One region of the Leisingera sp. F5 genome, then DNA from elsewhere that is predicted to be linked to it. Evidence: riboswitches for the same ligand, from Rfam matches in the RefSeq annotation. Region 1 holds a riboswitch; the other holds the start of a gene.
What was found. A riboswitch is a leader RNA that binds a small molecule or an ion and turns the genes downstream of it on or off. The one in region 1 is predicted to bind cobalamin.
Positions count from the first base shown of each region.

Region 2: linked by a shared signal. The riboswitch ahead of A2I95_RS16555 (ABC transporter substrate-binding protein) and the one ahead of A2I95_RS09770 (CbtB domain-containing protein) in region 1 are both predicted to bind cobalamin.

Region 1 covers NZ_LUKH01000011.1:122,000-129,559, reverse strand. Annotated here, with positions in the region: gene A2I95_RS09805 (SPOR domain-containing protein) at 1-814, opposite strand, end outside; tRNA gene A2I95_RS09800 (tRNA-Ser) at 1,056-1,145, shown strand; gene A2I95_RS09795 (hypothetical protein) at 1,655-1,891, opposite strand; gene A2I95_RS09790 (glycoside hydrolase family protein) at 1,909-2,265, shown strand; gene cobF (precorrin-6A synthase (deacetylating)) at 2,388-3,140, opposite strand; gene A2I95_RS09780 (hypothetical protein) at 3,214-3,717, opposite strand; gene A2I95_RS09775 (CbtA family protein) at 3,784-4,476, opposite strand; gene A2I95_RS09770 (CbtB domain-containing protein) at 4,481-4,651, opposite strand; cobalamin riboswitch at 4,686-4,899, opposite strand; gene A2I95_RS09765 (DUF1636 family protein) at 4,971-5,306, opposite strand; gene cobA (uroporphyrinogen-III C-methyltransferase) at 5,303-6,037, opposite strand; gene A2I95_RS09755 (cobyrinate a,c-diamide synthase) at 6,034-7,353, opposite strand; gene cobM (precorrin-4 C(11)-methyltransferase) at 7,346-7,560, opposite strand, start outside.
Region 2 covers NZ_LUKH01000024.1:11,453-19,012, forward strand. Annotated here, with positions in the region: gene A2I95_RS16540 (glycine betaine/L-proline ABC transporter ATP-binding protein) at 1-648, opposite strand, end outside; gene A2I95_RS16545 (ABC transporter substrate-binding protein) at 755-1,702, opposite strand; gene A2I95_RS16550 (DeoR/GlpR family DNA-binding transcription regulator) at 1,911-2,690, shown strand; cobalamin riboswitch at 2,900-3,093, shown strand; gene A2I95_RS16555 (ABC transporter substrate-binding protein) at 3,235-4,245, shown strand; gene A2I95_RS16560 (iron ABC transporter permease) at 4,242-5,291, shown strand; gene A2I95_RS16565 (ABC transporter ATP-binding protein) at 5,288-6,049, shown strand; gene A2I95_RS16570 (AMP-binding protein) at 6,238-7,560, opposite strand, start outside.

The DNA.
Region 1 (7,560 bases):
CTTTGCCGCTAGAGGCTTGCTCGCGCACCACCGGCACCATGCCGGCGCTGCGCATCATGTTGGCCGTCCGTTTGGCATTGGCTTCAACACTGAAGATTCCGATCTGGATGTAGGGTTTGCCCAGGGCGGATTTCTGCGCTTTGGCCGCCGGTGCGGCAGCAGGCTCTGCCTGTGCAGGCGCTGTTTGCGCCGGCACGGGCGGAGCAGCCGGGGCGGAAGCTTCAATCGCAGCGGCGGCGCCGGCAATCGGATCCAGTGGCGTTTCCGAGATTTCCTGCCCGGCCGCTGAGGCCAGCACTTCGGCAGCATCTGCCCCGGGCAGCTCAGCTGTCTGATCCTCAGCCGGGCTTTCATTGCTGACTTCTTCACGCCGCAGGGCGGTGACGTTCAGCTCAGCCGGGGCGCCTGCCAGCATTCCCAGCGCTGCCGCGGCGTCGGAGGACACCTGCAGCCGCGGACCCGGGATTTCCCGCTCGCGCCGGAACAGGGCGCCGATCACAAACTGGCCATTGGCATTGTTACGGATGATCACCCGCTCCGGGTCCTTGGTGTCGGGATGCGCCACCCAGACTCCGCCGATCGACGGGCGCCCGTCCCAAAGCCCCGCTTCGGTCACTTGGAACACTTCGGGGGCTTCCACGTCGCGCTCGACCAGCCTGGTGCTGCTGGAGGCCTGAACCTCCCCTTCGGCTTTGGCTTTGGGTTGCAAAAAGGCCAGTTTCGGCCCGTCTTCACAGCCTGCCATCAGCAGCAGGCCCAAGACCGCCGCGGCAATCCGCGGGGCCGTCTTTGCTGTCGACATGGTGTCTTTCATGCTCTCATCCTTGCCTGTGCCCGCGGCGCTTTTGCGCCCTCGCCGGAATGCCCGGTCTTCTTGATTTGGCGGCATGATAGCCTGCGCATACGGCCATGAAAACCCTGACGGGCCGCGGCACAAAGGAAACCCGCAAGGGCGGCATGAATCCGCGCGGCGGGCGGAGGTCCGGGCTTTTCCCTTGCACTGCAGATTTCCCCTTGCCTCACCCGGTTTTGCGTCCTAAACCGCTGATCGGACCGGGGAGGTGGCAGAGTGGTCGAATGCGGCGGTCTTGAAAACCGTTGAACGTGAGAGCGTTCCCAGGGTTCGAATCCCTGTCTCCCCGCCACAAAATCAACTAGTTAGCTGCCACCTTGATCGACCGCCCCGAAGGGGTGATTTTGGGTTTCCCCAAAAAATTCCCCACGTTCATGATCTGTTTTTGTTCCGTTCCCGAAGGTCTTGAGCCTCTTTTGCCAGGCGCTTTTGACACGCGCCTTTCGAATATTTCTGGACCATGGACAGGCTCTTGTGGCCGGTGATCGCCGCGATCTGCTGATCGGTGCAGGCGATGGAGCAGGCGGCGTGAGGAGGGTTGATTGCTATTTCTCCTTGGAGCTTCCGCCGTCTTTCGTTGGCTTCTGTGGCTGTCTGGCTCCCCAGCCATTATTTATCAGCTTGCCGCCGAATGAACTGTTATTGCGTCGTTGCATTAGGTGTTTTTCCTTTCTTGGCTTCGAGAGCCTTGTGTTTGAGGATTTCGACTTCATTGAAGGTTGGGTAGTTCTTGCCTTCAAAGCCAATGAAGTTCCGGAGCAAGTGGTGCCACAACGGCACCTTGAGCCTCTGGTCTTGCTCTTAAAAGCCCGTGGCATCTATAGCGTCATTGTGTGCTTTGGCATCGACGGCCCGCATCACGGGCGGCTCATGAGCCATGATTGTGGTGAGCTGCGAATTCGCCTCTGCGACGTCGCTCTCGGTCGGATCGGTAATTCTCTGAAAATTGGCCAGCGCTTGGTAGTAGTCGTGCTGAAGCATTTGGTGAGTGCGTGCCCGCCCACTGAAATCAAACGTCAGCTGAAGTGCGCCGATCAAGGCGGTGACGCCCCCAGGTGCGGCTGGAAGCGTACCGCGACATTGTGGACGTGGCGACCATCTGTTTTGGCGATACCCATGGTGTGCAGATTGGCGATAAGGCGACCATGGCGGAATGCGTGGATCGTCTCGAAGAGGACGTTCAAACGCTCTATGCGGAAATCTCAGGCTGCATGACGAACAAGCGCATTCCTGTCGGCGTGCAGGCATCCATGCTCGAGCTGGCCTTCAATGTCGGATCCGGTTCGGTGTGCCGGTCAAAGATGATGCGAAAGGCCAATGCGGGCGACTATGTGTCGGCCTGCAATGAACTGCTGCGATGGGTCATGGCCGGGGGAGACCCCGCAAGTCTATTCCATGCACCGGCGGGTTGATTGCACTGCATCATCAGCAACAACTGAGCCAGCGCACCCTGGCAACGGAACAACTCCAGACCTGCTGCGCTGCGGAAATACAGGCGGGGTTCAAAGCGCTGTTTCGCCTCTGACAGCGGCAGTTACCGCCGTCGCAGCAGGTAGATATCCATGATCCAGCCATGTTCGGCCCGTGCCTTGGCGCGGGTTTCAATGATCTGGCCGGCAACCTCCGCCAGCGGGCCTGCCACGGAAATCTGGTTTTCCATGCCCGCGTAAGCGGTCCAGAAGATCTCTGCCTCTTGCGCATCAATGGACTGGAACGAACATTCCCCGTCCAGCATGATCACCAACGTATCAGCGCTGTCCGGCCAGCCGTTTTCGCGCAATTGCCGCCCGGTGGTGATGGTGAAGGGGGCGCCGATCTCGTTCACGGGAATCGCGTGCGCCGCGGTCAGTGCCTGGATCGAGGTGATGCCGGGGATCACTGTCAGTTTGATGTCCGCCAGCGTCTTCAGCCGCTCAGCAATCCGCATGGTGCTGTCATAAAGCGATGGATCGCCCCAGACCAGAAAGCCCGCCTTGCCGCCTTCGCGCAGGTTCGCGGTGATGTTTTGCCACCAGATTTCCGCGATGGCGTCATGCCAGTCATCCACCCGCCGGTGGTAGCTTTTGGTGGCCTCGTCGCGCATCGGCAGGGCGAATTCGACGATCTTCGGCCCGCCGCCCTCGATGGCCCGGGTGCAGATCTCCCGCCTGAGCCCCGCCAGATCATCCTTGCCCGCGCCCTTGTTGGGGATCAGGATCAGGTCTTGCGCATTCAATGCGTCGATCGCCTGCAGCGTCATGTGCTGCGGGTTGCCGGTGCCGATGCCGATCAGGGAAAGCTCAATCATCACGGGGCCTCTAGCATGAAAACATGACCCCCTATGGGGCCGCGCGCTGTTGTCTGCAAGCCTGCAGTTGCGGTCAGGAGCCTTCGCTGTCGGCCGGGGCGGTCACCTTGGCTTCGACCGGCACGCCGTCGATCATCAGCGGGCTGTGGCTGTTGGTGTTCAGCGAAACTTTCACCTCGGCGCCTGCGGGCAGAGATGCAATATGCATCCAGCCGGCGTACAGGCGGGCGAGTTTTTCGCCATTGATATAGACATGCGCATGGCCTTCGCCGTCTGCATCCGCGGCAGAGGCGTTCTGGGGCGCAAAGCGGAAGTTCTGCGGTGTGACCTGCAGGTTCCAGCCGGCCATCGGGTCCTTATGCAGCTGGACCGCAACACCGGGCGCATCCGGGCCCGCCGCCAGGCTGACGGCCTGGGAATGGTCATGGGCTGCCATTTCGGCATTGCTGCCGCCATGATGCGCAGGATCGCCATGATCATGACCGTCAAAGGTGATGCCATTGCCGGCAGCCGTCACAAAACCGGCGCCGCCGCCGAACACCAGGCCGATAGCAAAAAGAGCGAGAGAGCGGGACATTTTGTCATCCTCGAAAAAAAGAATGCCCCGCCGGTTCCGGGCCGGCGGGGAGCAAGAGGGGCGGGATCAGGCAGCGGCGTCCGCGCGCTTGCCTTCAGCCTGCCAGAAGTAGCCGGCAAAGCTGCCCAGCAATGCCCAGGCGGCCATGCCGATGCCAAAGGCACGAGCGGCAAACAGGGCGCCGATCTCGGTCGGAACCGGACCTGAGAACGTCTCCGGCTCAGGTGCGCCGACAACATGCGGCGCCATCAGCAGCAGGGCTGCAACCAGATAGCTCACCAGATTGCCGCCAAAGGCGATCAGCCACATCGCGACACCAGCTGCCGCCACGGTGATGGTCCACCAGATCTGGCGCACGCCGACGTCGGCAGCTGCCACCCCGGGCACTTCCGGCGCCAGCGACATGCCGGGCGCAAAGTGGAAGGCGATGAAGCCAGCCAGGCCCCACATCAGGCCGTTGCGTGCGGTCACCTCATGCCCCTGGCGCTCGGCCATCGACATCAGCGCCACCAGCACCAGCGCATAGCCGGTGTAGGTCAGCATGGTGAAGACAATGCTGAGACCATCGCGCACAGCATCAAAGCCGGGCAGTTCGGGATGCGCTGAAACAGCGTCAGCGCCGAAATGCACCAGCTCACCGGATTCATAGAGCTCGGCGTGCAGCAGCACAGGCTGCACGAAATAAAGCTGCAGCAGGGCGGTAATCAACCCTGCTGCAGCACCAGCGAACAAGCCGCTGATCAGAATACGACTGAACATGGTCTCAGTGGCAGGGGAAGCCGGTTGCGTGGCGCACATCGTGAGCGGCGTCATGCAAAGCGGATGCCTGAACATGGCCGGTCAGGGTGATGATCCCCAGGCCCAGAACCACGGCAAACAGTGCCGGGATGAAGGTCGTGCCGGCGGCAGATGCCTTGAGCGTTTTGGTCGTCATTTCTAGTCCTCCTCGCCGTCACACCCGACGGCAGATTGTTGCGTCCTTACACGGCCGGTCTCCTGACTCGCGGGTCGCAGCTGCCTTCCTCCTTCCCGGCTTGCGCCAGTGGATATTGGAAGGCCGCTCGCCGCTCACAGTCGCGGGGGCGGTTGAGGCTTCGGTGCCGCGATTTGGTCCACCGTCCTCATTCCCGTTTCAGTCCCAGTGCTTAGGCACTATCAGACACCGTGTCGGATTGTTCTGCCCCGCGGGGCGCCGCCGGGTCAAGAATGATTCCGCCAGTTTGCAGCCTTTCAGCGTCACGCAGCACAGCTATTCAGGCGGTTTCGGCCGGGATGCGGGCAATCGCCTTGAAACGCAAATTGCCCAGCGGACGGGCGTCGGCAAAATTGCCGTCGGCGCTTTCACCATACATCCGCAGGAAGGTCAGGATGTCCGGCAGGTCTTTTGCAGTGATCTCTCCGAACAGATAGGCGGTCTTGCCGCTCTGCCGCACAGCCAGCGTCTGCGGGCGTTTGCAGCCGGACATGCAGTCCACCTGCTGCAGCTTGACCTTCACCCCCGCCGCCTCCAGCACTGCGGCGGCCTGCCCGGGCAGGGCAGGGTCCGCGTCGCGGCAGGTACGGCACAGAGTGAGGATCGGCGCGTTCATCCCTCGGCCAGGTCCTGGTCGGCCAGCGGGCCATAGAGGATCAGCACCGGCGCAGTGGTTTCCATCGCCCGCAGCATGTCAGGCAGCTCGCCCACCTTGTGGCGGTGCAGCGATTGTTCGGGCGTGGAGACACCAAGCGCAACCAGCGCATCGGTTTCTGCCGGCAGGCCCGCTTCCATCAGCTTTTCCGCAAGCGCTGCAAAGGTGCGTTTGCCCATATAGACCACGGTGGTGGCCTCGGCGTCGGCCAGCGCCGCCATGTTCAGATCGTCCGGCAGGCCGCCGGTCACATCGTGGCCGGTGATGAATTGCAGCCGCCGCGCGGTCTTGCGCCGGGTGAGCGGGATGTTTGCCGCCGCTGCCGCAGCCGAGGCTGCGGTCACACCGGGCACGATCTCAAACGCGATGCCTGCTTCGCGCAGCGCGGCGATCTCTTCTTCCAGCCGTCCGAAAACGCCGGAATCCCCGGACTTAAGCCGCACCACATTGAGGCCGGAAGAGGCATAATCCACCAAAAGCCGGCTGACATGATCCTGCTTCGGCGAGGGGCGGCCTGCGCGTTTACCGACGCCGACCAGATCGGCGTCACTCCGGGCATGGCTCAGGATCGGCCCCGAGGACAGATCGTCAAACAGCACCGCATCCGCGGCTTCCAGCCGTTTGACCGCTTTGACGGTCAGCAGCTCCGGATCGCCGGGGCCGGAAGAGACAAAGCTGACAAACCCGCTCATGCCTGTTCTCCGGTGATCAGGTGGAAGAAGGTGCCGGTGACATGGCCCTTGACCGATCCGGTTTCCGGCACCGGGTTGCCGTCCGCGTCCATGACATTGGCCAGCGGCGCATCGGGTTCATCCAGAATGGTGGAATAGTGGAATTCATGGCCGCGCAGCGCAGTGCCAGCAGCAAAACCCGGCATGCCGGCCTGAAGCACGGCCCGGCGATAGCCAAGGTGGAATTTGCGCTTCTCGTATGAGGTCACAAGACCCAGAAGCCCGGCCATCTGATGCCGGTTGCCTTCCTTGTCGATCAGCGCCTCGCCCAGGGCCATGTAGCCGCCGCATTCACCATGCACCGGCTTGGTTTCGGCATGTTTGCGCAGCCCGGTGCGGAAGTTTTCTGCCGCCGCCAGCGTGCCGCCGTGCAGCTCAGGATAGCCGCCGGGAAGCCAGATCAGATCGGCGTCCGCCGCGGGCGCCTCATCCGCCAGTGGCGAGAATGGCAGGATCTCTGCCCCGGCTGCACGCCATCCGGTCAGCAGATGCGGATAGGTAAAGGAAAACGCCGCATCCCGCGCCAGCGCAATCCGCTGGGCTGGGGGCAGGGGCAGTGCCGCCGCCGCCGGGGCCGCCCCCGCCAGTGCCGCCGATTTGATCGCCTCCAGATCGACATTCTCACGCAGGAACGCCGCATAGCCTGCAATGGCCGCTTCCAGATCGGGATGCTCCACCGCTTGGATCAGTCCCAGATGCCGTTCCGGCAGCGCCAGATCACCGCGCCGGGGCAGGGAGCCAAGCACCGTGATACCGGCCTTTTCCATCCCCAGACGGGTCAGCCGTTCATGCCGCGGGCTTGCCACCCGGTTAAGGATCACTCCGGCAAAGGGCACATCGGTGTCATAGTTCTTGAACCCCAGCGCCGTGGCGGCAGCGGATTGCGCCTGGCCGCCGACATCTACCACCAGCACCACCGGCCAGCCCATGCGCTTGGCGGTCTCGGCTGAGGAGCCAAAACCCGACTGGCCCCGCGTCGCCACCCCGTCATACAGCCCCATCGAGCCCTCGCCGATACAGATTTCTGCACCTGCGGCCTGGCTGGTGACCGCATCCAGCAGGCCCGCGTCCATCGCCCAGGTGTCGAGGTTGAAGCTTGGCCGTTTGGCAGCCGCCAGATGGAACGCCGGGTCAATATAGTCCGGCCCGCTCTTGTAGGGCTGCACCACGAGGCCGTCTTCGGCCAGCGCGCGCAGCAGGCCCAGCATCACCGTGGTCTTGCCGGTGCCCGAGGAGGGCGCCGAGATCATCAGTCCGGGAGGGTTCATATCAGTCATCGCCATGGCTCCAGCTTGACCACGGGCTGTCCGCGCTTTGCGGTCGGTAGCGGCGGTCGTATTCGGTGGAATAGAGGCAGCTCTCGTCAAACCCTTCGCCCTTCAGCACCGGCCCCACCAGGATCAGCGCAGTACGGGAGATCTTTTCGTCCAAGGACCCTTTCAGTGTCTCCAGCGTCGCCCGGATGATCTGCTGATCCGGCCAGC
Region 2 (7,560 bases), on a different contig from region 1:
CTTGTGCAGGCGGGCCTGCAGGCGCAGGAATTCGTCCTGCATCTCGCGGCGGATCAGCGGATCAAGCGCCGAGAACGGCTCGTCCAGAAACCACAGATCAGGTTCCGTCACCAAGGAGCGGGCAATACCGACGCGCTGCTGCTGGCCGCCGGACAGCTCGCGCGGGTAATAATCCTCGCGGCCTTTGAGGCCGACCAGTTCCACCACCTCGCGGGCCTTGGCGTCCGCCTCGGCTTTGGGCGCGGCCTGAACGGTCAGCGGGAACATCACGTTCTGCAGCACGGTCAGATGCGGCAGCAGGGCAAAGTGCTGAAACACCATGCCCATCTTGTGGCGGCGGATTTCGATCAGTTCCTGCTCGCTGGCGGTCAGCAGATCCACACCGTCAAACAGCACCTCGCCGCCGGTCGGCTCGATCAGCCGCGACAGGCAGCGCACCAGGGTGGATTTGCCGGACCCGGACAGGCCCATGATGATGAAGATCTCGCCTTCGGCAATGTCGATGCGGGCATCGCGCACAGCGCCGATAATACCTGCCTTGCGGATCTCCGCGCCGCTGGGGGACGGGTTGCTGTTCAGAAACGCCTCGGCATTGGCGCCATAAAGCTTCCAGATGTTGCGGCAGGAGAGTTTGGTCTTGGGAGACATCAATGCGGTTCCTGGACCGGTCCGCAGAAAGCGGCCGGGTTGATTGACGGGACAGGAGAAAAGACCGGGGCTGCCGGAGAGCGTGCAGCAGCCCCGGGGAGTGAGATCAGTTGCCGATCCAGCCGGACCAGCGGTCCTTGTTTGCGGTCATCCATCCGGACACCACTGTATCGATATCGACGCCCTCCAGATCCGCCTTGCCGACCATGGCGCTCATCTCTTCGTTGGTAATCTGGTAGGACTGAACGATCTCATAGGCACCCGGCCATTTTTCCGGCAGTCCGGCCCAGGCCGCCTTCCAGATCGGGCCGCGCGGCTTGCCGCAGTCATAAGCCAGATCCGGGTTCACCCCCGCCGCAGGATCAGCGTAACATTCCGCGGAATAGGGCGGGAATTCCACGAACTCGCCGTCGTATTTGGCCGGCGCCCAGTGCGGCACATAAACCCACAGGACAATCGGATCCTGGCGCTGATAGGCGGATTCAAGTTCGGCAAACAGTGCCGCATCGGTGCCCGCATGCACAACTTCAAATTCCAGCTCTAGCGCCTCGACGCGTTCCTCGTCAAAGCCGCCCCAGGTGACCGGCCCGCCGACATAGCGCCCGTAGGGGGAGGTTTCAGCAGTTGCGAATTCCTCGGCGCAGTCTTTCAGCGCCTGCCAGTCGGGCAGGCCGGGGCAGCGGTCTTTCATATAGGCGGGGTACCACCATTCCTCGATCGCCATCAGCCCGGTTTCGCCGGCGTTGACCACCTTGCCCGAGGCAGTCGCGTCGTCCAGCGCCTCGCGTCCGGTGGTTTCCCAGATTTCCATCGCCAGATGCAGGTCCCCTGTCTTCAACCCGGCAAACTGGGCGATATAGTCTGCCTGGACGTATTCGACGTTGTATCCTGCCTCCTGCAGGATGCTGCCCATGATCTTGGTGTTGATCAGCTGGCCGGACCAGTCGTGCAGTGTCAGTCTGATGGGGTCGGAGGACTCGGCGGCCCAGGCGGATGGAGCGGAAACGGCGGCTGTCAGCGCCACGGCTCCCAAAGCGTTGAAGTTTCTCAGCATAAGGAATTCCCTGATATGTGGCATTTTGTGCGATTCTTGGCGTCGCGTGCTGAGATGGTGCTGCGGTTATGTCTGTCAGTCAATAAAAAACCACAATAAGCCACAATTGTCTCTGAATTAGGCGGTTTTTGAGCAAAAAATTGCGGCGCTAGAGGTCCGTGTGTTGTTTTTTGTGGCTTTCTGGCGTAGCAACGCAACAGGAGGCCAGATGACCAAAACCCGTAAGACCACCAACCAGCGTGAAGAGGAAATCCTGCGGGCGCTGCAGCAGGCAGGCGGATCCTGCAGGGTCAGCTATCTGGCTGGCAGGCTGGGTGTGTCCAATGAAACCATCCGGCGGAACATCCGCACGCTGGAGGATGCCCAGGCGGTCCGCAAGGTTCACGGCGGGGTGCATCTGGTTGAAGATGTGAACGAGCTGCCGCTGCAAAGCCGGATGGACACCCACGCCTCTGAAAAGCAGCGTCTGGCCATCGAGGTGGCCAAGACCATCAGCGACGGGGATTCGGTCTTTTTAGACGTTGGTTCCACCACAGCCTATGTGGCGCAGGAGCTGCAGCAGCGGTCAAACCTCTTTGTGGTGACCAACTCCGTGCTGGTGGCCCATGCGCTGGCATCGCGCAACAACAACCGGGTGTTTCTGGCCGGCGGCGAGCTGCGCCCGCATGACGGCGGCGCCTTCGGGGCCGAAGCGCTGGATCTGGTGCGGCGGCTGAACGTGCAGTTTGCCATCTTTTCGGCCGGGGCGATCAATGCCGAACTGGGTTTCATGCTGCATGACCTGGAAGAGGCAAATTTGGCCCGTGTCGCGGCGGCCAATGCGCAGGTCCGGATAGTCGTTGCCGATCATGACAAATTCAACAAGCGCGCGCCGGTGTCGATCGGCAAGGATACCAAATTCGAAGTCTTCTATACGGACGCGCAACCGCCGCAGGCCATCCTGGACATGCTCAAGGCGATGGATACCGATCTGATCGTGGTCGAATAACGGGACTGCGGGCTGTCTCCGGACAGTTTGCAGTCCCGCTTTTGCGGCTGCGGCTGATGGGTGTCCCAACCCTGAAACGGCTTCTTCTGGAATTTTCCATCTGTCCGTGCCTTTGGAAACCCTCCTACCTAGGCTGCTTGCCGCAGCTGTGCCCGGGCCGCAGAATTTCTGCTGCAGAATAACTTTTTCTTGCCGCAACGAAAGGGATGCGCTACCCGCGCTTTACCGGTCCCGAAAGGGCTAAGAGGGAATCCGCGGTGCCTGCCGGCGCCAAACGGAACTGCCCCCGCAACTGTAGGCGGCGAGAGCTGTGCCATGACGTCACTGGACCAAAACAGTCCGGGAAGACGGCACAGTCATTGACCCGCCAGTCAGGAGACCTGCCGGTGAAAACCGAAAAACACCGGGCGGGGTTGTCCGGGGAGGTTGCCGATAAGATGCGCCGCCGGTTTCCGGTGCCGCAAACGGGGGCAAGGACCTCTGCCTTACCGGTCAATGCCCTTTCACCCGTTCTCCGGTCATTGACACATGGAGATCGAATATCATGTTTTTGCGTTCCGGCCTGATCGGCCTTTCCTTCATCGCTGCTGCACAGGCTGCGGCGGCCGGTGAAACCTTTCCGCTGACCATTGAAAACTGCGGCCAGTCGATCACTTTCGAGGCGCCGGCAGCGTCTTCCGTAACGGTCGGCCAGGCGGCGACCGAAGTGCTTTACGCGCTGGGGCTGGGCGACAAGGTGCTGGGCACCTCGGTCTGGTTCAACGACGTGCTGCCCGAATACGCGGACCTGAATGCCAAGATCGACCGCCTGGCCGACAACGATCCGAGCTTTGAAAGCGTGGTTGCTAAGCGGCCCGGCCTGGTTGCGGCGCAGTACGAATGGCACGTTGGCCCCGAAGGCGTCGTGGCCAAACGTGAGCAGTTCCATGATCTGGGTATTCCGACCTATGTGATGCCCGCCGATTGCGTCGGTAAGGACAACACCACCGGCGGCGACGGAACCCGCACCCGGATGTTCACCACCGGCAGCCTGTATCAGGGCATCGAGGAGCTGGCGGCGATCTTTGGCGAAGCCGAAAAAGGCGCCGAATTGGTCGCCGACTACAAGGCCCGCGAGGCGGCAGCTGTTGCCAAGGCGCAGGAAGTCGCACTGGAAGATGCATCCGCCGTGTTCTGGTTCTCTTCGCCTGAAATGGAGAGCGATCCGTTTGTGGCAGGCGAGAAGGGCGCGCCGGGTTACATGATGCAGCAGCTGGGCCTGCGCAACGTCATCGAAACCGACGAGGAATGGCCGACTGTCGGCTGGGAGACCATCGCCAAAGCCAACCCCACAGTGATTGTGATTGCCCGCATGGACCGCCGCCGCTTTGCTGCGGATGACTATGAGAAAAAGCTGGAGTTCCTGCGCAGTGATCCGGTGGCCAGCCAGATGGATGCGGTCAAGAACAACCGCATCGTCGTGATGGACGCTCAGGCGATGGATGCCACCATCCGTGCCATTCCGGCGCTGGAGGAACTGGCTGCTGAACTCAGCGCGATCGGCAACAGCCAGTGAGCGCAGCCGCCGCAATCACATGGCAGGGCGTCAAGGGCGCGTGCCTGGCCTTGCCGGTGCTGGTTGCGGCGGTTCTGGCAGGCGCAATGATCGGGGAAACCGCGCTTGCGCCTGACCTTGTGCTGTCTGTTCTGGCCAACAAGCTGGCCGGGGCAGGGCTGCCGGTTGATCCGATAGATCAAGGCATTGTCTGGAGTTACCGGCTGCCGCGGGCGCTGGTGGCGGGGGCCTGCGGGGCGGCGCTGGCGGTGGCGGGTGTGGTGCTGCAGGCGCTGCTGCGCAATGCGCTGGCCGATCCATACATCCTCGGCATCTCTGCCGGCGCCTCCACCGGGGCGGTTGCAGTGACCATTGCTGGGCTGGGCGGCGGTGCGCTGTCGCTGTCCTTTGGCGCCTTCAATGGCGCGCTTTTGGCCTTTGGCTTTGTTGCCGTTCTGGCCCGGGCCGCCGGAGCAGGCGGCAGCCGCGCGGCGGCAGCGCAGATCGTGCTGGCCGGCATTGCAGGCTCGCAGCTGTTCAACGCGCTGACTGCTTTCATCATCGCCAAGTCGGCCAATGCTGATCAGGCCCGCGGCATCATGTTCTGGCTGATGGGCAATATGAGCGGGGTGCGCTGGCCGGATGTGTGGCTGGCGGTGCCGCTGGCTCTGGCGGGCTGGGGGGTCTGCCGGTTCCATGCGCGGGCGCTGGACGCCTTTACCTTTGGCACCGATTCAGCGGCCTCGCTGGGCATTCCGGTGCGGCGGGTGCAGGTCACTCTGATCTTTGCCACCGCGCTGACAACTGCGGTAATGGTGTCGATTGTCGGCTCCATCGGTTTTGTTGGGCTGGTCATCCCCCATGCGGCGCGGTTCCTGGTTGGCCCGGGTCACCGCAGGCTGATGCCGGCCGCGGCGCTGACCGGCGCGGTGTTCCTGATTGGCGCCGACATCGTGTCCCGCATCATCATTCCGGGACAGGTGCTGCCCATCGGCGTGGTCACAGCCCTGATCGGCGCACCGTCCTTTGCGGTGATCCTGGTGCGTGGAAGAAGGGCTGCGCGATGAAGATCGAAGCCCGCAGCCTGTCTTACTCTATCCGCGGCAAGCTGCTGCTTTCTGATGTCTCATTGACGGTGCAGCCGGGAGAGACCCTGGCCTTGGTTGGTCCGAACGGGTCTGGGAAATCCACGCTGATGCGGCTGCTGGCGGGTCTGGCGCGCCCCTCGCAAGGCGAGGTTCTGCTGGCGGAAAAACCCTTGGCGCGGCTGACGCGCAGAGAGGTCGCCCAGCGGACCGCGATCGTTGAACAGCAGGCAGACACCGCCGAGCGAATTACCGCACGGTCGGTGGTGGAACTGGGGCGGACCCCCTGGCTGTCAGCGTTGAGGCCCTGGAGCGGCGAAGACAGCCAGCATGTGGAAAATGCGCTGAAGACAGTGGAAATGGAGGGGTTTGCCAGCCGCGAGTGGGCCACCCTGTCCGGCGGTGAGCGGCAGCGGCTGCACATCGCCCGCGCACTTGCGCAGCGGCCCGGGCTGCTGCTGCTGGACGAGCCGACAAACCACTTGGATATTCACCATCAGTTGTCGATCCTGAACTGCATCCGGAACCTGAAGGTGACTACCGTCGTGGCGCTGCACGATCTGAATCAGGCGCTGATGTGCGACCGGGTGGCGGTGCTGTCGGGCGGACGCCTGGTGGCGCTGGGCACACCGCAGCAGGCGTTGGCGCCTGAAACGGTTTCCGGGATCTTCGGGATCAAGGCCCGCTGGGTCCAGGACGCGGATGGCGGTGAGCCGTTTCTGTCCTTTCACTTGGCCTGAGAGTGCCGCAGCACAGGTCTCCCGCCCGTTGCCGGATGTCCTGACGGACAGCCGGCGCCCGTTGGGCCCGGCGCCGCGCTGCGGCGCGGCGAACCGGCCAGCAGTGCGACCGGATGTTTCGCGCGCGAAACATTGGGGCACAAAGGCTGACCCTCTTAGGGTCTTGCGGATTGGGCCCCTTGGGGGTCTCAGGTGTTGCTGATCTCCCCAAGGATCTTGTTGCGCTGGATCTTTCCTGACGGCCCCTTGGGCAGGTCCTGCAGGATGTGTATCTCGTCCGGCGATTTGAACCGCCCCAGCACGGAGTGGCAGATCTCAATCAGCTCCAGCGGGGTCAGGCTGGAGCCGTTGCGGATCTTGACCGCCGCCTCCACCGTCTCGCCGTAGCTTTTGCAGGGGCGTCCAAAGGCCGCGGCCTCGATCACGTCGGGGTGAGAGTAGAGGGCTTCGTCGATTTCACGCGGGGCAATGTTTTCGCCGCCTTTGATAATCAGCTCTTTAAGGCGGCCGGTGACAAAAACATAGCCGTCGGCGTCGATGCGCCCCAGGTCGCCGGTGCGCAGCCAGCCGTCCGCGGTGAAAGTGCCTGCGGTGGCCTCGGGGTTGTTGAGGTACTCCAGCATCACATTGGGGCCGCGCACGGCCAGCTCGCCTTCGCTGCCATCGGTGACTGGGTTCTGATTGGCATCAAGGATAGCGACTTCGTTGCCATAGCCGATGCCGGGGGAGCCGATCTTGCGGGTGCCGGGGGGCAGCGGGTTCGACAGGATCTGGGCGGCGGTCTCAGTGAGGCCCATGGTTTCGATAATGGGTATGCCGAAGCGGTCCTCAAACGCGCGCTGCACGTCCGGGGCCAGTGCTGAGGAGGCAGAGCGACCGAAACGGATGCGGGCGCAAGTGCTGTCGACCGGGTCCAGTTCCGAGTGCAAAAGGTGCGAGATGATGGTGGGCACCACCGAAAACCAGGTGGCCTGCGACCAGCCGGCATGGGCCCAGAAACGGCTGGCGGAGAAACGCTCGCACATCGCCAGCGAGCCGCCGGAAATCAGCGTGCCCATCACCGTCACGCACAACCCGTTGATATGGTAGACCGGCAGCACGCACAGGCCGCGGTCCTGCGGTGTCAGTTCATGTGCAGCCGCCGTGGTCCAGCCGCCGGCAAGCAGGCTGGCGTGGCTGTGCACAACCCCCTTGGGCTGCCCGGTGGTGCCGGAGGTGTACATCAGCAAAGCGTGGTCACCGGCAGAGAGCGGGTGCAGCTCTGCCGGTGAGCCGCCAGTGACTGCCTGCCTGTCCAATGGGGAGAGGATGGACAGGTCGGCAGTCTGCTCGAACAGCCCGGTCTGGCTGTCATGCACAAAGGCAAAGCGGGCGCCGCTGTGCTGCAGGGCGTAGGCGACGGCGCTGTTGCCTGCGACCAGGTTGATCATGGTGGCGCGGAAGCCGCCGTAGAGCACCCCGAACAAGCATTCGAGGGCTTCGCGCCCGTTGGGATGCAGGATGGCGATGCT